Regions from separate parts of the Paenibacillus sp. JT31N11 genome, predicted to be linked through region 2. Evidence: riboswitches for the same ligand, from Rfam matches in the RefSeq annotation. Region 2 holds a riboswitch; the other holds the start of a gene.
The links. A riboswitch is a leader RNA that binds a small molecule or an ion and turns the genes downstream of it on or off. The one in region 2 is predicted to bind cyclic di-AMP.

Region 1 (3,383 bases), on a different contig from region 2:
ACATTGGGCATCTGCATGACAATGGAAGCCAGCTGCGCCGTGTCCAGAAAGATATGCCGGAACAGCAGATTATCCGGCTGATCATCCAAGCCGCGGATAATATGGCCGTGATGCGTATTGCCGGTCACGCCGCCGACATCCTGTGAAAGTCCGCCCTGTCCCCTGCAGTCCATGGCAAATACCGAGAACCCGAGCGAGACATAACCGAGACGCTCATGCCAATCGCCTACATTCCCGGAATATCCGTGAAAATGCAAAACCGCCGGCCGGGGCATGTCCGCGTTACGGGGACGGGCATATTTAACATGAATCCGCGCTCCCCGCACACCCGTAAAATAAAGATCGAAGCATTCCGCAGCAGGTGTCTGGAAGGAGCTTGGAACAAGCTCGATCTGCGGTTCGGTCTGACGCATTTCATTAAGGGCCCTGTCCCAATAATCATCAAAATCGGCAGGCCGGGGATTTCTCCCTGTATACGCTTGCAATTCAGCAAGCGGCTTATCAATTGTAGGCATTTCTCTAACTCCTTTGCTGTTGTGATTACTTTCCATGTTAGCGGTTTTATTCTTCATCTGTAAAGTTATTTTTGCAGAAAGCTGCCCCGGAACGGACCTTGCCGCAAACGCTGCAGGCAGCTTCGCTTCATGTCATCGACGGTTATCCGCTGCTTCGCATGCATGATCGGAAAACAGAGGGGCACAATGAATAAAGCGCAAGAAGGAATGGCTTGTCATTCATCAAAATCATCAAAATATGGAGGGTTTACATGCAGCGGAATAATCATGGCGTTCGCTCTATACGAAAAACAGTTCTTATCCTCCTCGCGGTCATGTTACTCTCCGGCTCACTTGATCCGGTGCGTAGACTGCATGCTGCTGCGCTGGATAAACGCCCCTCTCCCTTACATACTCAACCACAGGATGAGCCCGGCAACTTGCCGCTTAGCATACCCGGCGTCAGCGAGCATTCCTTCCAGAGCGGACAGACAGGTCAGCAGAAGAAAAAGAAACAATCGCAACGTGACGCCACATCCTGGGTAAATCTGCAGCAGCGTTATCCCGGTACCTTCATTATTGGCGGCCCGCGCAAGGAGAGGAAGGTTGCGCTTACCTTTGACGACGTGCCTGATCCCCGCTACACGTCCAAGGTGCTTGATATATTGGCCCGCTATAAAGTCAGGGCGACTTTTTTTGTAGTCGGATCGCGCGCCGCTTCTTATCCGTCCATAGTCAGACGCATTGGCAGGGAAGGACATGTAATCGGCAACCATTCCTATAACCATGCGGTATTCTCGCGTATTTCCCTGTTTGCCTTCCAGCAGCAGATCCGCAATACTGACGCCATATTGCGTCCGCTCGCCGGATATAGTCCCAGATTAATCAGACCGCCCTATGGGGAAGTACTGCCCGGGCAAATTGAATGGATGAAGCAAAACGGTTATATTGCCGTCAACTGGGATGTCGACTCCGTCGACTGGCGGGGCATCGACAGCAGTACGATATTGTTTAACATCAAGAAAACCCTGCAGCCGGGCTCCATTATACTTCAGCATGCAGGCGGAGGCATCGGCCAGGATCTATCGGGAACATTAGAGGCGCTGCCCAAACTGATCAAGCTGCTCCGCAGCAAAGGCTATCAAATGGTTACGCTCCCCGAGCTGCTTGGAGAACCGGCTGCACGAAGCGTAAAGCCCTGAAACCGCCAAGCGGCGCCCCTGCAATGGGGCGCCGCTCATTTATGATCGATTATATTGAAGCATTATGATTTGCCCAGAACAAAAACCTTTACATATTGAAACCCGAACTTCTGGGCTTTTTCCTGCGATTGCGGTACGAAGATATCAATGCGATCCCCTTTGATCCCGCTCCCCATATCTGTCGCTACGGCCATCATGCCGCCAACAGGCAAACCGTCATGATCGTAACCGGTGATATACACCTTGCTTCCCATCGGAATACGGTTGGGATCAACTGCGATCGTACCCAGCTTGAGCGGGTTGCCGTAATAGTCAACCGGGCCCCAGCCGTTCTCGGATTCATCAGCTGTATAAGCGCTTGCTTTGGCTTGTACAACATCCGTATAGTTGTAGGCCAGTCCGTTGACTGTCACGGTATTTTTCGGCAGCGCTTTGGCCGTTGATTCCATTTTAATCGCCTTGACCGCCGCGGGTTTCGGAGCTGCTGCCGTTTTTTTCGCTGCCGATCCCGGCACTGTGATGGACAAGCCCGCATAAATATTGGACGGGTCCACGTCTGGATTCGCTTTCACCAGCTGATCGAGCTGCACACCGAATTGCTTGGACAACGTCCAGAAAGTATCATTGTCTTTTGCCTTGTATACCGCTGCAGCGTTTGCCGCCCCTGCATGGGCAAGAATTGCCAATCCAAGTATAGCTGCTGCTGCGCCTTTTCTCCATTTTGCATTTACCAAAACCAATGTCCTCCTTTTTATTTACGGGTTTATCGGCATGTTCTGATACAGAACTGTCTCCAAACTCCGTCATCGCTCAAACAAGGCAGCCTCTCTCCCGATTGGTTAAGTATGCCTGTTTGTGCATGCGGCCTGCGAGGTTAGTTGTCGGATTCGGATTGAGGAGTTCAACCCTACGCCATAGCGGATATGCCCGCTCCAAAGCGATTCACCCCCAGCGGATTTTCATCCTGCCAATTCGACTGGCTCGGATAATATTCCGCGAGGCAGGAAACAGATTATGGCTTGCTGAAAGCATCTGTTTGCTGCCTCATAAAGATCCCCCGTACGATAAGTTTCGGCTCGCGTTAAAGGATACCATAATTCTATCCCCCAAATACACTGGTAAATAGGTCCAGCCGCGAACAATAACGGGCTGAACGCCATTCATTTATCCCTCTGTCTCCCATTCAAAGGCAGACAGCTCAACTGTGACGGTTGTGCCGCTGCTTTCCTCGCTTTCAAATTTCAGCGTACCGCGGTGGGCTTCAATAATGCGCAAGCAAATCATGAGTCCAAGCCCGGTACCGGAGCTTTTGGTCGAGTAGAAGGGGCTGCCTAGACGCTCAAGCTTATCCTTGGGGATTCCCACCCCTTGATCTTGAATGCGGACAATGAGCATACCCGCGTCCCCCTCCTTCAGGGTAATGGATAAATCTCCTCCGCTTGGCATCGCCTCTATGGCATTTTTCATCAAATTGATAAATACCTGCTTGAGCTGATTCTCATCGCAATATACCGTCGGCATCTTCGCGGCAAAATCCTTTTTCATCTCGACATTGTTCATAATCGCCTGGGTTTCCAGCAGCGTAATCACATTCTCCAATATGGAGGCCAGATTATGCTGGCTGAACTGCTTGACCTGGGGTTTGGCCAGCGCCATAAATTCCTGCACGATCGTATTGATCCGGTCC
Region 2 (3,383 bases):
ATCCCCGGGACAAGTTTCTGGCGTCTATTCCGGGGGCGGAGCAGGCGCTGCGCAAGGTGGTCCATCTTGCGGATACGCTCGGCGTGCCGATACCGGATTATCTGCTGAGCCATACGTATGGCGTGGAAGAAGGGGAAACCTATGAGAGCTTCAAGCAAATGATGATGGCAAAGCTCTACGATCTTCCCGAGGGAATTTGCGAGACGTATATTCATCCGGCAGCCGAGGACGAGCATATGAGCGCCCTTGTTCCATCCTGGGAGAAGCGGGTATGGGAATACAAGCTGATGCAGGGGGATGATTTCGCTTATGCGCTGAGGGATGCCAAGGTTGCCCTGGCGACTTACGATGATGTGCGCAAGTACAGAAAAAAGCCAAGGCTCAAATCCGCGGCTGTGCTGTTGAGATCGCTTATGACCAGACAAAAATAATGGGCAGGAAACATTATAGGTCATAAATGAAGATATCCTGCGAAAAAGGTTGATAGGAAGAGGATAGGATCTATGTAAGCGTTTATATCGCTATATAGGGTAATGAGCTTAAATATTTTCCAGTTTCCGTTGCTGTACAACAAATAAGTGAAGGAGTAATATTCAATAAGTGAAGCAGCAAGTCGTGGAAAAGAGTTTCAATTTCATAGAAATCCTTAATCGCTGAGTTCTGAAACAGAAACGGGGGAACCATGGAGGCAGATGCAGTTGATCTGGTCTCAGGGGTGAATCACCTGGCGCAAGCCAAGGTGTAGGGCGACTCTCGCGCCCGAATCCGGCAGCTAACCTCGTAAGCGTACGGAAGAGGAATTATCGCGTTTTAACCATGTTCAATTATGGATAAAGCCGCGGAAAGCTCCTAACTTTCTGCGGCTTTTTTATGCTTGAAATTAGGGATAGGATCATTTGCTTCACAACAAAAGCAGCTAAAAGGGGAAGTCACAGTGGTAGGCAGATTCAAACGGTTATTAATCGGACGTCCAATGAAAAGTGCGGAAATTGAAGGGGAAAAGCTGACCAAACTTAAAGCGCTTGCGGTATTGTCCTCGGATGCGCTCTCTTCAGTCGCTTACGGGACGGAGCAAATTCTGATCGTTCTGATGGCTGCGGGCTTCGCGGCGGTATGGTATTCCATCCCCATCTCGCTTGCCGTGCTGGGTCTTCTCCTGATTCTGATTTTGTCATACAGGCAAACGATCTTCGCGTATCCCGCCGGAGGCGGGGCTTATGTAGTAGCCAAGGACAATCTGGGCGTCCGCACCGGACTGCTGGCCGGAGGCTCGCTGCTTGTCGATTACATTCTTACTGTCGCCGTCAGCACATCCGCCGGGACTGATGCCATTACATCGGCTTTTCCGTCCCTGCATGATCATCGCGTACTGATTGCGCTCATCATGATTTTGTTTTTGACCATTATCAGCCTGCGCGGAATTACGGAATCCGCGTCCGTGCTTGCCATGCCCGTTTATTTGTTTGTCTTCGCGATTTTCGCACTCATTATTTCGGGAATCATCAAGTATGCGCTCGGAGGCGTTGACGCGCATCCTCCGGAAATCGGCGCCGCAGTATCGAATATCAGTCTTTTCCTGCTTCTGAAGGCCTTCAGCTCCGGCTGTTCCGCGCTCACCGGCGTGGAGGCGGTGTCCAACGCCATACCGAACTTCAAGCAGCCAGCCAATCGCAATGCCGCCGCCACACTGATCATGATGGGCGCCATTCTGGGCGCTATGTTTGTGGGAATCAGCCTTCTCGCCTACTGGTACGGCATTACGCCGAATCCGAAGGAAACCGTAGTCTCCCAGATCGCCGATTCCACCTTCGGCAGAGGCGTGATTTATTATATCATCCAGGGAGTCACTGCCCTGATTCTGTTTCTGGCGGCCAATACAGCCTACTCGGCCTTTCCCCTTCTGGCGTTCATGCTGGCCAAAGATAAATATATGCCGAATGTGTTTATGGTGCGCGGCGACCGACTCGGCTTTTCCAATGGCATTATCATTCTGGGCATCTTGTCCGCTCTGCTCGTGGTGCTTTTCCATGGCGATACGGAGAGCCTCATTCCCCTGTATGCGGTAGGTGTCTTTATTCCCTTTACGTTATCCCAGCTGGGGATGATGGTGAGGTGGATTAAGCTGAAGCCAGCCAACTGGATCATAAAATTAGTCATCAATACAATTGGCATGCTCACCACTCTGGTCATTACGCTGATTTTTATCTTCACCAAGTTCGGCCATGTCTGGATGGTCTTTCTCTTCCTGCCTGTTGTGATCTGGATCTTTCTGAGCATCAACAAGCATTACCGCAATACGGCGGATCAATTGCGGATCAACATGGAAGCGGACAAACCGGTTATTAAAGGAAGCACCATCGTGGTTCCGGTAGCGGGCATAACGCGCGTTGTCATGCAGTCGCTGAGCTACGCCAAGTCGCTGACGGAGAATGTGGTCGCCGTTTATGTGGGATTTGATGATGAAGATATTGAACGGATGGAGAAAAAATGGGAGGAATGGAATCCCGGCGTCCGTCTCATCGTGCTTCGGTCCAGCTATCGCAGCGTGATCAGGCCGCTCATGAAATTCATTGATACGGTCGAGTGGAAAAGCGCGGAAACCGATCATATTACCATTCTCATTCCCCAGTTCATAACCAAGCATTGGTGGCAGTATATTCTTCACAACCAGACAGGCTTGATGCTGCATGCTTATTTGTTCGCCCAGAAGGATGTAGTTATCACGACTGTCCCCTATCATCTGAATCGGTAAGCTAACCCGCCATGCGCATTGTTTTGGAATATCGATGCAGCTGATAGAATAGCAGCTCAAGCATCAGGCGGTCTTCATCTCTTGCTTAGCAGTAGATTGGCGCTGGATATAGCGCTCCAGCTCGCCCTGAAATTCCAGCTGCAGAGCTGCTGAATTTTCCAGATCGCCGGGAGTGACCAGCGAGGCCGGCTTGTCGGCAATCGGAAGTCCGCTATGCTCGAACACCTTGGCGACAAACTGGGTGCAGAAGTAAGCATTCTCGCGCTGGAACTCCATATTCAGCATAACGCCGAACAGGCCGATCAGATTGTATTTGTAGTTTTCCTTGTTGGCTTCAATGGCTTGGATGTAGGCCTGCATCCGCTCATAAGCGGAGCGGCTGATCGTACAGCTGTAGACGGCACAGACTGCTTTGCCGAACAGCTTGCCCTTCATATCCTCTTTGACGAATCCGCCGGATAGCGGATTAAGCGGCTGCTTGCGGCCAAAGCTGTATACATCCTTCAAGTCGGAGTCAAATGCGATGGAAGCGTGATTGCGGGGCGCCTTCGTGACGAATTTAATCATTCTTGTAAAAAGTGTTCCAGTGTCCGTCATCAGGACATAAATCGTTTTCTGATCATTCATAATC

Region 1: another riboswitch for cyclic di-AMP. It lies ahead of AC0YNV_RS14050 (3D domain-containing protein); the one in region 2 lies ahead of AC0YNV_RS28465 (APC family permease).

The regions. Positions count from the first base shown of each region.
Region 1 is NZ_JBWDNQ010000003.1:328,374-331,756, reverse strand. It holds gene AC0YNV_RS14060 (acetylxylan esterase) at 1-515, opposite strand, end outside; gene AC0YNV_RS14055 (polysaccharide deacetylase family protein) at 767-1,696, shown strand; gene AC0YNV_RS14050 (3D domain-containing protein) at 1,759-2,430, opposite strand; cyclic di-AMP (ydaO/yuaA leader) riboswitch at 2,545-2,783, opposite strand; gene AC0YNV_RS14045 (PAS domain S-box protein) at 2,861-3,383, opposite strand, start outside.
Region 2 is NZ_JBWDNQ010000010.1:225,851-229,233, forward strand. It holds gene AC0YNV_RS28460 (polysaccharide deacetylase family protein) at 1-431, shown strand, start outside; cyclic di-AMP (ydaO/yuaA leader) riboswitch at 642-802, shown strand; gene AC0YNV_RS28465 (APC family permease) at 935-2,752, shown strand; gene AC0YNV_RS28470 (hypothetical protein) at 2,816-3,379, opposite strand.